DNA from 3 places in the Mesorhizobium sp. M0045 genome. Region 3 is predicted to be linked to each of the others. Evidence: predicted binding sites of a transcription regulator. Region 3 holds the regulator's gene; each other region holds the start of a gene.

What was found. The regulator PhoB, encoded in region 3, activates phosphate uptake and scavenging genes when phosphate is short. The targets are predictions, from matches to a motif close to TGTCATNNANCTGTCAT.
Region 1: the regulator PhoB is predicted to act here: its motif matches at 2,983-2,999, upstream of NKJ72_RS23080 (alkaline phosphatase D family protein).
Region 2: the regulator PhoB is predicted to act here: its motif matches at 2,849-2,865, upstream of NKJ72_RS09930 (PhoX family protein).

What each region holds. Positions count from the first base shown of each region.
Region 1 is NZ_JAMYUY010000017.1:2,104-6,983, forward strand. It holds gene ppa (inorganic diphosphatase) at 1-247, shown strand, start outside; gene NKJ72_RS23065 (hypothetical protein) at 265-855, opposite strand; gene NKJ72_RS23070 (TetR/AcrR family transcriptional regulator) at 953-1,558, opposite strand; gene NKJ72_RS23075 (MFS transporter) at 1,641-2,924, shown strand; gene NKJ72_RS23080 (alkaline phosphatase D family protein) at 3,072-4,646, shown strand; gene NKJ72_RS23085 (hypothetical protein) at 4,684-4,880, opposite strand, start outside.
Region 2 is NZ_JAMYUY010000005.1:96,547-101,426, reverse strand. It holds gene NKJ72_RS09935 (GNAT family N-acetyltransferase) at 1-671, shown strand, start outside; gene NKJ72_RS09930 (PhoX family protein) at 775-2,781, opposite strand; gene NKJ72_RS09925 (hypothetical protein) at 2,984-3,322, shown strand; gene NKJ72_RS09920 (phosphatase PAP2 family protein) at 3,337-4,038, shown strand; gene NKJ72_RS09915 (helix-turn-helix domain-containing protein) at 4,353-4,622, shown strand; gene NKJ72_RS09910 (SulP family inorganic anion transporter) at 4,803-4,880, shown strand, end outside.
Region 3 is NZ_JAMYUY010000003.1:135,750-140,629, forward strand. It holds gene pstC (phosphate ABC transporter permease subunit PstC) at 1-252, shown strand, start outside; gene pstA (phosphate ABC transporter permease PstA) at 256-1,107, shown strand; gene pstB (phosphate ABC transporter ATP-binding protein PstB) at 1,104-1,907, shown strand; gene phoU (phosphate signaling complex protein PhoU) at 1,940-2,647, shown strand; gene phoB (phosphate regulon transcriptional regulator PhoB) at 2,664-3,353, shown strand; gene NKJ72_RS05630 (ROK family protein) at 3,363-4,607, opposite strand.

The DNA of each region.
Region 1 (4,880 bases), on a different contig from region 3:
GATGGAGGACAATGCCGGCCAGGACGAGAAGGTCATCGCGGTGCCTTCGCCCAAGCTGACCTTACGCTACGAGGACGTCCACGAATACACGCAATTGCCTGACATTACCCGCCAGCAAGTGCAGCATTTCTTCGAGCACTACAAGGATCTCGAACCCGGCAAATGGGTCAAGATCGAAGGCTGGTACGATGCGGCCTATGCCAAGAAGATGATCGTCGAGGCAATCGAGCGGGCCAAGCGCAAGTAATTATCGGGCGCAAATAATCAGTTGTCGACGCGGCCGAAAGCGGGCGCGTCGCCGATCACTACGCGCTTGTCCTTGCCGCAGGCGAAGGTGGGTGCCTTCTCGTCGGCAAGCTTGCGCGCCTGATCGTTGGCGGCGGGATTACCGGTGGCGAGCACAAGGCCGATCGTGCAGCCTTCGTGGGTGTCAGGCTGGGCAACCTTGGCGACGATCAACACTTCCGTCGACTTGTTCTCGCCCTCGGTATCGCTGATCGAGCGACGATGAATGGCGGCGAACGGAATGGTGGTTTTGCCGTTGGTTTCGATCCGCCACTCGACTTTAGGTCCAGCCGAGTTGAGGCCGGAAAAGCTTTCCCAGACCGTGGTCATATCGCCGGGTGGAAAGCCGTAGAACAGCGATTCCCGCGCGTCGTCGTAGGAAACCATCACCGGGTAGCCGCCATAACCCGAACAGGCGAGGTCGGCCCAGTCGCCGTCGCCTTCCTCCGCCTGGGCATACGTCACGCAGTCCTTCTCCCAGACGAGATCGGTATAGACGCTGGATATGTCGCCAGCCCGGGCGGCATTGCAGAAGCCGGCGAAGGCAAGCGGGATCAAAAGAGCGCGCATGGCGGACAACTCCGTTCGGGCTGCCGCAGCGTACCGTCAAATCTAGCAGCAGCCTAGACGAACTCAGGCTGCTCACAGTGATCTGGTAAACGGTACGCTATTTCTTCAAGCTTGCCTCGATCAGAAGGTCGGCGTTGCGGGCGACCGACTGCGCCGGCCCGCCGACACCGAACAGCTGGCCGCTGATATAGGCGCCCTCGATCAGGAGCAGCAGCCCGTCCCCCAGCGTGTCGGCGTCGCCGGCGCCCATCTCTGCCGCCATGGCACGCAGGCGCCGGCGCAATTCCTGCTTGTTGGCCTCGCTCACGACGCGGGCCGGATGGCCATGTTCCGGATATTCGACCGCGGCATTGGTCATGCCGCAGCCGCGATAGTCGGGCTTCTGCGTACGCTTGCCGACACGCGTCAGGAAGGCGACGATCTGCGCGCGCGGATCGCCGGGATGGGCATTCACCGCCTCGTCGAAGCGCTCCCAAAATTCGAGGTCATAGTGCCGAAGATAGGATGCGGCCAGCTCATCCTTGGACGGAAAGCTGCGGTAAAGGCTGGGCTTGGTGACGCCGGCACGCCGCACGATCTCGTCGACCCCGATCGCCCTGATGCCTTGCCGGTAAAACAGGTCGCGCGCCACCTGGAGAATCCGTTCGGCGGCGCGAGGCGGCGATGCGTCATTCGCCTTGATCGTTGGTTCAATGCTTTTCATGTCTGGTGTACCGATTAGCTGGTTGACAATGTTACCGGTCGGTACGTATGTTTCGCGCTCCTGCAACGTACCGGTCAGTAACATGATAGCTCAATCCCGCCCGTTTGGCCAGCGCTACGCTTTCGTCGTGGTCGCCGTCATCTTCCTTTGCCTGCTGATCGCAGCGGGCCTGCGTTCGGCGCCGGCAGTCATGATGCTGCCGCTGGAGAACAGTTTCGGCTGGCGGCGCGACGTCGTCTCGCTGGCCGCTGCCACTGGCATCTTCCTCTATGGCCTGACCGGGCCGTTTGCCGCGGCGCTGATGGAGCGGATTGGGCTGCGCCGCACTTTGCTTGCCGCGCTGCTTTTGATGTCGGGATCGACCGCGCTCAGCCTGTTGATGACCAAGCCGTGGCATCTGCTCCTCACCTGGGGCGTGTTTTCCGGCGTCAGCTCGGGCGCCGTCGCCACCGTGCTCGGCGCAACCATCGTCAACCGCTGGTTCAAGACCAATCGCGGCCTGGTGATGGGACTGATGTCGGCGTCCAGCGCCACCGGGCTGCTGGTCTTCCTGCCGTTGCTCGCCTCGCTCGCCCAGTCAGGCGGCTGGAAGCCGGTCGCCATCGCCATTGCAGTGGCCACCGCCTGCCTGGTGCCGCTGGTCTATATGCTGGTGCCGGAGCGCCCGGCCTCGATCGGCATGGTCCGCTATGGCGCCGATGCCGACGACGTGCCGCCGGCGCCGCCAGCCGCGCAAGGCAATTTCCTTTCGCATACGCTGAGCACGCTGCGCCGCGCCGCCGGCACGCGGGTGTTCTGGTATCTGTTCGCCACTTTCTTCGTCTGCGGCTTCACCACCAACGGGCTGGTCGGCACGCACCTGATCGCCTTTTGCGGCGACATGGGCATAGGCGAAGTGCAAGCCGCCGGCCTGCTGTCGATGATGGGCATTTTCGACCTGATCGGCACGACGCTATCGGGCTGGCTCACCGACCGTTTCGACCCGCGCAAGCTGCTCGGCGTCTATTACGGCATCCGCGGCCTGTCGTTGATCTATCTGCCCTATTCCGGCTTTTCGGCAACCAGCCTGATCATCTTCGCCGTGTTTTACGGACTGGACTGGATCGCCACGGTGCCGCCGACGCTGAGGCTTTCCAACGAGGCGTTCGGCGACCGCAGCGGACCGATCGTCTTCGGCTGGATCGTCGCCGGCCATCAGGTTGGCGCCGCGACAGCGGCCTTCTTCGGCGGCACCATGCGCGAGCTGCAAGGCAATTACGAGCTTGCCTTCCTGATCGCCGGTATGACGGCAATAGCCGCCGCCTGCATCTCGCTGCTGATCAACACCAGCCGCCCGGCCTTCGAGCCGGAACCGCAGGCGGCTTAGGGTGCGACAGTTGAGTGCTAATCTCCCCCCTTGAGGGGGAGATCGCCCGCCTGTTCACTGTTATCAAACCTTCATCGTTTCGAAATGTGCCTGAAACATTGAAGCTGGAGCTTGGCGGCGACGTTCAACGCCATCCAGGAGACAGCCATGAACAAGATTTCGATGACGCGGCGCGCTTTCGTCACGTCGGCCAGCGCCGTTGGCCTGGTCGGCGCGTCGGGCCTCGCGCTTCCCTATTACTCGCGCGCCAATCAGCGCCCGGCCTTTACCCACGGGATCCAATCCGGCGACGTCGACGCGACCAGCGGCATGGTCTGGGCGCGCACGGACCGGCCGTCGCGCGTCATGTTCGAAGTGTCGTCGACGGAGAGCTTCGCCAATGCCGTCCGCCTGGCGCCGCTCGATAGCTCGCCGGCCAGCGACTATACGGTGAAGCGGCTGCTTACCGATCTCGCCTCCGACCAGGACATCTTCTACCGCATGGTCGCGGCCGATCTTTCCGATATCAACGCCGTTTCCGAGCCGATCGTCGGCCGCTTCCGCACGGCACCTGCCTCGAAGCGCGACATTCGTTTCGCTTGGTCGGGCGACACCGCCGGCCAGGGCTGGGGCATCGACGACACCGGCATGAAGACCTACGCCACGATCGCCAAGCACACGCCGGACTTCTTCCTGCATTCGGGCGATACGATCTATGCCGATGGCGCGATGAAGGACGAGATCGACCTGCCCGGCGGCGGCAAGTGGAAGAACACCGTGCTGATCGACGAAAAACGCAAGGTTGCCGAGACGCTGGACGAATACCGGGGTCAGTGGAAATACAATTTGATGGACAGGAACGTGCTGGCGCTGAACGCCATCTGCCCGACGTTCTACCAGTGGGACGACCACGAGGTGGTGAACAACTGGTCGGATTCGAAGGATCTGAGCGCCGACGACCGCTACACCGAAAAATCCATCCATGTACTGGCGGCACGCGCGGCGCGCGCCTTCCACGAAATGACGACGATCCGCTACGAGCCGTCGGAGCCCGGCCGTGTCTACCGCAAAATCGCCTATGGGCCGCTGCTCGACGTGTTCTTCCTCGACATGCGTTCCTATCGCGGCCCCAACGGTCCGAATATGCAGGAGACGATGACGCCGCAATCGCGCACCCTCGGCGAACAACAGACGAAATGGCTGAAGCGCGAGCTGGCGAATTCCAATGCAACCTGGAAAATCATCGCCGCCGACATGCCGCTCGGCCTCGTCGTCTGGAACGACGGCACCAAGAAGGTCGGGGCTGAGGCAATCAGCAATGGCGACAATGGCCCGGCCAAGGGGCGCGAGCTGGAAATTGCCGACCTCCTTCGCTATATGAAGAACGCGGGGATCAGCAATACCGTCTGGCTAACCGCAGACGTGCATTACACAGCCGCGCATTATTACAATCCGGACAAGGCGCAGTTCCAGGACTTCAATCCGTTCTGGGAATTCGTTTCGGGTCCGATCCACGCCGGCACGTTCGGACCGAATGCTTTCGACATGACTTTCGGCCCGGAGCTGAGGTTCATCAAGGCACCGACCGCCGAACAGGGTCAGAACCTGCCGCCGTCGGCCGGCCTGCAGTTCTTCGGGCTCGTCGACATCGATGGAGCCACCGAGCAGTTGACGGTGCGGCTGATGGATCGCGACGACAGCGAGCTCTACAAGGTCACGCTCGATCCGGTGCGGTCGGCGTGAGATTGCCTTTTAGGACCACCCCGAAGGTGGATGTGCATCAATCGGGATAGCAGACGACGGGAATCTTGGGCCAGACGGCGCTGTCGCATCCGGCGTTTTTTTGCCTTTGCTTGAAGGCGGTGCTGACCGGTCCGGTCACCACCGGGTCGACGCCGTCCGGAGCATCGGCAAAAAGCTGCTCTGCCGAGCGCTTGTCGGACGGCAGAGCAGACCGCGTCTCCTTGGACGGCGCGG
Region 2 (4,880 bases), on a different contig from region 3:
TGCTCGACCGCCCTATCTGGAGCGCGCTTCAGACGCGACATCGGGCGTTCGCACAAGGTAATGACCTCGCCAGGCGGTATCGGCCGTCGATCGTTCCGTTCGCCGCCACTGGCGCCGACGACGCCGAAAGCCTGCGGGCGCTCGAACAGCTTGTCTCCGCGGGCGAGAGTGTCATCCTGCTTCAGTCGGACGCCATTGCTCTGCCCGCGGGGCTTTTTGCGACTTCCACCGCAGCCGGGGTTCAAATGATTGCCGAGCGGCCGTTGCAAACCGTGTCTGACCAACGTGTGCAACGTCTGACCCGAGACGATGCGGCTGAGATGCTCGCCCTGGCATTGCTCACCAAGCCTGGCCCATTCACGCTCGAAGCCCTGAGCCTGGGCGATTTTTGGGGCGTGAAAATCGAGGGCAGACTTGTGGCAATGGCCGGCGAGCGCATGAAGCAACCTGGCTATACCGAACTCAGCGGGGTGTGCTCACATCCGGAATTTCGCGGCGGTGGCCTAGGCAAGCTGCTGTCCCTGTTCGTGGCAAACCGGATAATGGCGCGCGGCGAAGTTCCCTATCTCCACGCCTATGCCAGCAACGCCACGGCCATCAGACTATACGAGTCCATTGGCTTCAGGTTGCGAAGCACAATGAATGTGGCCGTGGTTCAGCGCACCGAATGATTGGTCGGCGCATGATGCGCAGCATGGATGCATCCCGTATCAGGAAAGGAAGGATTTCGTATGGTCGAAATCCTTCCTCGAGACTGCAAGGCCTTCCTGCGTCTCAGACCGCGATCTTGCCGCCGCCTTGCCTGGTGATGGCAACGACCGCCGGGCGCACCGGCATGTCCGGCTTGAAGTCAGGCCAGCGGGTCGACAAATCCTCATAATAGGAGGGACGCCCAAAAGCCTCCCAGTCCTCGCCACCGTCGCCTGGATGCTGGACGGCAACGAAAGCAGTCTGGTCGTCCGGCGCAAACAGGGGACCACACATTTCGGCGCCGATCGGCACACGGAAAAACAGCTTTGAGGTCGCCCGCGCCGGGCCTTCCGTGTCGACCGCCCACAGGCCGTCGGTGCGGCCTGTGGCCTTCGGGCCCTGGCCGTCGGTAGCAACCCAGAGGCGGCCGGCCGAATCGACCGCGCAATTGTCCGGCATGCCGAACCAGCCATTGGCAGTGGTTGCGGTGGAGAAGGTGGCGCCGATTTCGGCCACGGCGGGATCGCCGCATTTCAGCAGGATTTCCCACTTGCCCTTGGTCGCAGCGAAATCACCGCCATCCTCGACGATCTCAATGATATGGCCAAAGGCGTTTTCGGCGCGCGGATTGGCGGCGTCGACCTGGTCGGCCTTGCGCTTCGAATTGTTGGTCAGCATGACATAGACCTTGCCATTGGCGGCATTGGGCTGGATGTCTTCCGGGCGGTCCATCTTGGTGGCGCCAAGCAGGTCGGCGGCACGGCGCGTCTCGATCAGCACGTCGGCCTGGCTGGCAAAGCCGTTTTCCGCCCCCAGCGGCCCCTGGCCGAAGACGATCGGCAGCCATTCGATCGAACCGTCCTCGGCGAACTTGGCGACATGCAAGGTGCCGTCGTCGAGCAAATTCATGTTGGCGGCGCGATCGTCCGGATTGAACTTGCCTGTGGTGACGAACTTATAGACATAGTCGAAACGCTCGTCGTCGCCGAGGTAGAAGACGACACGGCCATCCTTGGCGACGATCGATTCTGCGCCCTCATGCTTGAAGCGGCCCATGGCGGTGCGCTTCCTCGGCACCGACGTCGGATCCTGGACGTCGACCTCGACGATCCAGCCGAAGCGGTTCGGCTCGTTCGGCTCCTTGCCGATATCGAAACGGTCGTGATGCGCCGCCCATTCATAGGCGCCTTCGGGAATGCCGAGGCGCTTGTAATTGGCCGCCTCGTTATGGCCCTGCGGCAGGTCGCCCGAGAAATAGCCGTGGATGTTCTCCTCGGCCATGACATAGGTGCCCCACGGCGTGACGCCGCCGGCGCAGTTGTTGAGGGTGCCGATGACCTTCGTGCCGCTCGGGTCGGTGCTGGTCTTGACGCGGTCGTGGCCGGCGACGGGGCCAGACAGTGCCATCTTGGTATTGGAGGTGATGCGGCGGTTGAGCTTGCCGTCGCGCACGACCTGCCATTTGCCGGCTTCTTTGCGGATCTCGACAATGGTGCCGCCATGCGCGGCCATCTCGACATCGACTTGCTCCTTGCTGAGGGGCGCCTGCTTGGCTTTGCCATCGACGATGGTGACGAGGCCCGGGAACATCAGATGCGGATTGGTGTATTCGTGGTTGACGACCAGCAGGCCGTGCTCGGCCGAGCCGCCGATCGGGATATAACCGACATAGTCGTTGTTGTAGCCGAATTGTCTGGCCTGGGCTTCCGCCGACTGTTTTGTCGGATCGAATTCCGGCGAATCGGCGAACAGCGGATCGCCCCAGCGCAGCAGCACGTCGGCGTCATAGCCAGGTGCGACGTGATGCTTGTCGTCGATGCCGGCCTCGAGTTCGTCGAAAGCGAAGGCGGAGCCTTCGGCGGCGCGGGCGTTGTCGGCGGCGATCAGCGCCAGCGGGCTGACGGTAGCGGCTATGGCCGAGACGGCAAGCGAGCCCTTGAGGAAGCCGCGGCGCGAGAACCGCGCGGCGATGATCTCACCCATGGTGCGGTTGTCGGTGGGATTGGCTCCTGGCCCATCGTTTTCCTCGAGCAGACTGGTGCGGAAATGGGCGTCAGGGGTGCGATGTTCGGTCGAGCGCTGTTCAGTCATGGGGGCCTGCCTCTGGCTGGATGGATTGCTGGAGCGTGTTGCTTGGCCAATCCGGTATTACCGGCAGGTCACAGTTTGATGACATGCCGGCTAATTGCCACCTGCGATTTCGTATCCAACATCAGCCCCGCTTGACCGCGACCGGCGCTTCGGAAACAAGAGCTGCGGCAGGCGCGTAGGGACCGCATCGGGAGGAACAAAAGTGAGTTTCTGGGGACTTGGGCAGCTCTGCGTTTCGACGGTGATCTTCCTGCTGGCGGCGATGGCCGCAAAACAGTGGGGGCTGGCGCCGAGCCTCGGCAAGATCGTGCTGACGTTGGCGCTCTATTCGCTGGGCAATCTGATCATGCTGAGGCTGATCCGTGAATTCGGCATGTCGGTGTCGTTCAGCCTGTCGGCGGTGATCCAGCTGGTGTCGGTGAATGTGGTGGCGCTGGTCTTCTTCGGCGAGCGCGTCAATGCCTTGCAGGCAACCGGCATTGTGCTTGCCATCGCAGCTGTGGCGCTGATCACGCTCGGGCCCTATCTGCAAAGGCTGTAGCTGCGATCGGGCCGATGAAGAAGATTGCAAGCAGACTGCGCAACTGGCTGGAGTTCCCGGTTCTGCTGGCCGGGCTGGTCATTGCCGGCGGGCTGTGGGGGTTCGAAGAACTGATGGAGCTGGCGCGGGCGACCACGCCGCATGCCTTCGACACCGAAATCCTGCTTGCCTTCCGCAAGGCCGGCCAGCCCGACAATCCGATCGGACCGGCGTGGCTGGAAGGAGCGATGCGCGACGTCACCAGCCTTGGCAGCGCCAGCGTGCTGGTGCTGATCACGGCAGCAATGATCGTCTATCTGCTCCTTATCCGCAGGCCAGGCGCGGCGCTTCTCATGTTCGTCGCGGTGGCGGGCGGCCAGCTCCTGTCAAGCGTGCTGAAATTCGATATCGACCGGCCGCGCCCCGATCTGGTCTCGCATCTCGCCGATGTGGCATCGCTTTCGTTTCCGAGCGGCCACGCCATGCTGTCGGCGGTGACGTATTTGACGCTGGGCAGCATGGCGGCACGGTTTTTGCCCGGGCGTACAACGAAGATCTATGTACTCGTGCTGGCGGTGCTGACGACGGTGGTGGTCGGCATCAGCCGCATTTATCTCGGCGTCCACTGGCCGTCCGACGTGCTGGCCGGCTGGTGCGCCGGCTTTGCCTGGGCGATGCTGTGCTGGCTGGCGGCACGATTGCTGCAGCGATGGCTAGGGCGGGCCGACGGCACCTGACGTCGGCCGGACTACTTCAAATCAGCCTGTTGATCAGGCCATGTCCGCAGCCTGCCAGCAGGAAAACCATCGACAGCAAGACTGTCGAGGTCGCCAACGCTTTGAATGTCTTCACCTGCTCATCCTTTTTAAGGTCGTACTTGTGAAATCGGTACCGCAATGGATGTCCCGCCTAACGATGTCGAGGTTTGTAGCATGCCAGCGCACCGGCTGGCAAAGACTATTGCATGTTTCACATATGCAAGATGATGTTTGACCCATCATTATGAAGGTATTATACGTGATACTGCAGAACTCAGACGGGGTTTTGACCGATGATCACTGCCGCGCAGATGCGTGCCGCGAGGGCGCTGGCCGGCATCGATCAGAAGACCCTCGCCGAGCGCGCCGGGGTTTCGCTTCCAACCATTCAGCGCATGGAAGCGAGCGACGGCGTGGTCCGGGGCGTGGTCGATACGCTGATGAAGGTCATCCAGGCCCTTGAAGAGGCCGGGGTCGAGCTGATCGGCGAGAACCAGGCGAGCGAGCGTGGCGGCAGGGGCGTTCGCCTCAAGCCTGTCACGCCGCAGAACCCGCAAGGCTGACGCTACTGCCGCATCGCCGAAAATCAAATTCGATTTTCGGATAGTCCGATGCGCGGGTCAAAAGTGTTGGGGCGTATCTGTGCGCCTATTTGGACGCACGCCGCTCCAAGTCGCGACGGCGACCGCCGACAGTCCTGCCGACGATCCCGCCGCTCCTTGGTTTCATGCGGAAGGCACTCGATGGATCAGACGCAGCGGGCAGTGCATCAACCGGCGCGGCCGACATTTTCCGAACTGTTCACCCCGAAGCTGGTGACG
Region 3 (4,880 bases):
CTCGGCCGGGCACTCGGCGAAACCATGGCGGTGACTTTCGTCATCGGCAACGCGCATCGCATCAGTGCCTCCCTGTTCGCACCGGGCACGACGATCTCGGCGACCATCGCCAATGAATTTACTGAGGCCGACGGCGACCTCTACACCTCCTCGCTGGTCGCGCTCGGCCTGATCCTGTTCGTCATCACCTTCCTGATCCTTGCCGCCGCCCGCTATATGCTGATGCGGATCGACGCCCGTACGGGAGCCTGACCGATGTCGACATCCTCATCGCTCCACAGCCGCCGCAAAGCCAGGAATTCGGTGATGATGGCGCTTTGCGTCGTCGCCGCCGGCATCGGGCTTGCCTGGCTGGCGCTCATCCTCGGTGCGTTGGTCTACAAGGGCACAGCCGGGCTTTCGTTCGCGGTCTTCACCGAGATGACGCCACCACCGGGCGAGGCCGGCGGCCTGCTCAATGCCATCGCGGGCAGCCTGCTGATGACGATCATCGCCGTTGTCGTCGGCACGCCGATCGGCGTGCTGGCGGGAACCTACATGGCCGAGTATGGACGCTTTTCGCGCATCACTACCGTCGTCCGCTTCATCAACGACATCCTGTTGTCGGCGCCGTCGATCATCATCGGCTTGTTCGTCTATGAATTGATGGTGCGGCCAATGGGACATTTCTCGGCCATTGCCGGCGCCGTGGCGCTTGCCATCCTGGTCATTCCGGTGGTCGTGCGCACCACTGAAGACATGCTCAACCTGGTGCCGAACGCGTTGCGTGAAGCCGGTGCCGCGATCGGCGCACCACGCTGGGTGGTGATCCGTTCGGTCGCCTACCGCGCCGCATTGTCCGGCATCGTCACCGGCATATTGCTGGCGATAGCACGCATTTCCGGCGAGACGGCGCCGCTGCTCTTCACCGCGCTCAACAACCAGTTCTGGAGCAGCAATATCAACGCGCCGATGGCCAGCCTGCCGGTGACCATCTTCCAGTTCGCTCTCAGCCCTTACGAGGAATGGCAGCAACTGGCGTGGACCGGCGCACTCATAATCACCCTGACGGTTCTGGGCTTGAGCATCCTCGCCCGCAGCCTTACCGGACGCAGAGAGGACAGATGACACAGATGTTGTCCCCAGACATGACGATGACCGAAACGGTCACCGAGAAGACGAAGATCGAGGTCAAGAACCTCAACTTCTACTACGGCCAGAGCAAGGCGCTGAAGGACATCAGCCTGTCGCTGCCCGAGCGCAGCGTCACGGCCTTCATCGGCCCTTCGGGTTGCGGGAAATCGACGCTGCTGCGCGTCTTCAACCGCATCTACGAGCTCTACCCGAAACAGACCGCCGAGGGGCAGGTGCTGCTTGACGGCAAGAACATTCTCGACCGGTCGCAGGATCTCAACCTCCTCAGGACAAAGATCGGCATGGTATTCCAGAAGCCGACGCCGTTCCCGATGTCGATCTATGAGAACATCGCCTTCGGCGTCAGGCTCTACGAGAATCTCGGCAAGTCCGAGATGGACGGCCGCGTCGAGCAAGCGTTGAAGCGGGCCGCGCTGTGGAGCGAGGTCAAGGACAAGCTAAACGCCAGCGGCTTGAGCCTGTCCGGCGGCCAGCAGCAGCGGCTCTGCATTGCCCGCACCGTGGCAGTGAAGCCGGAAGTCATTCTGCTCGACGAACCGGCTTCGGCCCTCGACCCGCTGTCGACGGCCAAGATCGAGGAACTGATCGACGAGCTGCAAGCCGACTACACGATCGTCATCGTCACCCACAACATGCAGCAAGCGGCGCGCGTGTCGCGCCAGACCGCCTTCATGTATCTGGGTGAACTGGTCGAGTTCGACCGGACCGAGAAGATATTCACGTCGCCCCGCGAGAAGCGCACGCAGGACTACATCACCGGCCGCTTCGGCTGAGCCGTTCCGATCATGCATATGAGGACAGGACCATGGGCGAACACACAGTCGCTTCTTTCGACGAGGATCTCGAGCAGATCAGCAAGCTGATCCGCGACATGGCCGACCTCGCCGGTTCGATGGTCGGCGGGGCGACCAAGGCCCTGTTGAATTCCGACAACGTGCTGGCGCAACGCGTCGTCTCCGACGACGCCATCATGGATGCGCGTCAACGCGAACTGGACGATCGCGCCATCACCCTGATCGCCAAGCGCCAGCCAATGGCTCACGATCTGCGCCATGTCGTCGGAGCGATCCGCATGGCCGGCGACCTCGAACGCATCGGCGACCTTGCCAAGAACATCGCCAAGCGTGTGAGCGCGGTCGGCCTCAGCGTCACGCCGCGCGACCTATCGCATTCCATCGATGCGATGGCGCAGCTAGTGCTCATCCAGGTGCAGGGCGTCATCGAGGAATATGCTGCAGGCGATGCGGCCGCGTTGGCCAAGCTGCGCGCCGCCGACGAGCGCATCGACGTCAAATACACGTCGGTGTTCCGCGAGCTGTTGACCTACATGATGGAAGATCCGCGCAACATCACCGCTTGCACGCATCTGCTGTTCTGCGCCAAGAATCTCGAGCGGATCGGCGACCATGTCACCAACATCGCCGAAAATGCGTATTATGTGCTGACCGGCGAGCAATTGCCGGTCAATCGTCCGAAGCAGGACGAAACGACAATGCCTGCACCGGTGACATGATGGGGGTGCCCAGCCGATGATCGCACCACGCATAATGGTGGTGGAGGACGAGGAGCCGTTGGGCGTGCTGCTCCGCTACAATCTCGAATCCGAAGGCTACCAGGTCGAGGTGGTGACACGCGGCGACGAAGCCGAGATCCGTTTGCAGGAAAATGTGCCCGACCTTCTGGTGCTCGACTGGATGATACCGGCGGTTTCCGGCATCGAGCTCTGCCGCAGGTTGCGCGTGCGCCCCGAAACCGAGCGGCTGCCGATCATCATGCTGACCGCGCGCGGCGAGGAGAGCGACCGGGTGCGCGGTCTTTCGACCGGCGCCGACGACTATCTGGTCAAACCGTTTTCGACACCGGAATTCATGGCCAGGGTCAAGGCGCTGCTGCGGCGCGCCAAGCCGGAAGTGCTGTCCAGCGTGCTGAAGGTCGGCGACATCGTGCTCGATCGCGAATCGCACCGGGTTTATCGCAAGAAGAGCGAGATCCGGCTCGGGCCGACCGAATTCCGGCTGCTCGAGTTCATGATGCGGCATCCGGGCCGCGTCTTCTCGCGTAGCCAGTTGCTCGATAATGTCTGGGGCGAGACGATCTATATCGACGAACGCACCGTCGACGTGCATGTCGGGCGGCTGCGCAAAGCCGTCAATAACGGCCGCATGCCGGATGTCATCCGCACCATCCGCGGCGCCGGCTATGCGATCAGGGAAGATTGACCCGCCTGGTCAGGCGACGTTCCTTCTGACGCCGGGCCTCATTTGCGCGCCCGGCGCGAAAATCTCCTGGTCGACGAAGCTTAACGCCCGCATCGCGCAGCCTTCGCGGATCAGCGGCAATTCGTTTGGCTCGGTGTCGAAGGAGATCGAGCCCGAATGCTGGCCACCGGCGGTCTGGGCGATGGCCTTGCGCAAGGCCGGCTCGATCAGATCGAAGGCAGCGGCACTGGCGCCGACCATCGCGACCGGTGCTGGATCGATCAGCGCGAACAGCGAGCCGAGACCGAAACCCAGCGCTTCGCCGGCCTTGCGGTAGGCCTCGCGTTCCGGCCCATCCTTCTCGCGCGCGCGGGCCGCCAGAGCGCGCATGTCGGCGTCGCTGACGTCGGCGATAGGTTCGCTGTCTTCGCTCATCTGCCTGGCGTTGCGCCAGATGGCATAGTTGCCGGCATAGGCTTCGACGCAGCCGCGCCGCCCGCAACGGCAGAGCGCTCCGCCCGGACGATGGATCATGTGGCCAAATTCGCCGCCCGAGGAATGCGTCCCGGTGAACAGTTCGCCCTTCAGCACAAGCCCCATACCGATGCCATGCGAAAGCAGGATGGCGATGAAGTCGTCGCGATAGCGATCCGGATCGCGCCAGCGCAAAGCCACCGCCATCATATTGCAGTCGTTCTCCACCGTGGCCGGGATACCGAATTCGTCCTCCAGCATGTCGGCAAAGGCGATGTCGGTCTGCGGCGTGATCGGCGACCACAGCATGGCGCGTGCAGGGGAGTCGGTAATGCCCTGAATCGCCAGGGCGATGCGGGCGACACTGCGGACGTCAAGGTCTGGGTCCTCAAGCCGGCGCCGGACGATGGCCCTGCATTCGCGGATCAGTTCGTCGCGCGGCATGGTCAGCGTGTCCAGCCGGCGCTGTTCCTCGGCGACCACCTGTCCCGCATAGTCGATAATGGCGGCCGACAGGAAATTCAGCGACAACACCACGGTCAGCACCGCCGCCGCTTCCGGGTTGAGGGCGAGGCCGACCTGCGGACGACCGCGTTTCAACGAAACGGGCTCACTTGCCTTGCTCTCGGCGAGGATGCCTTCCCGTATCAGGTCGGAGGAGATCGCCGATATGGTTGAATGACTGAGGCCGGTGGTGGCTGCGATCTCCGTACGCGATGGCTGGCCGGCCCGGCGCACCGCCGAGATCACCATCGCCCGGTTGCGCCGGCGCAAATCGTCGTGGCGGATTCCGACCGACATCGTTTTGCTTTCCTCCCGGTTGCCGCGGCCGCTCATGAACCGGAAGCCGTCGGTAATGTCCGACAAATAGTGTCAGATGCGGCAAATAGTGTCAGATGCAGGTGGCGCTGTCATCGTTTATTCCGACGCTCGAAAAAACTCGCAGAGTCATCAAAATCCATCACAATCGATGTTGACAGCAGCCGGAGATCGGGCCAGTATTTTTTCGAGGCTCGAAAAAATTAGAGCTTCCAAGCTGGTCGTTGAGCAATTAGTCACGCCGTACGCGGCGCA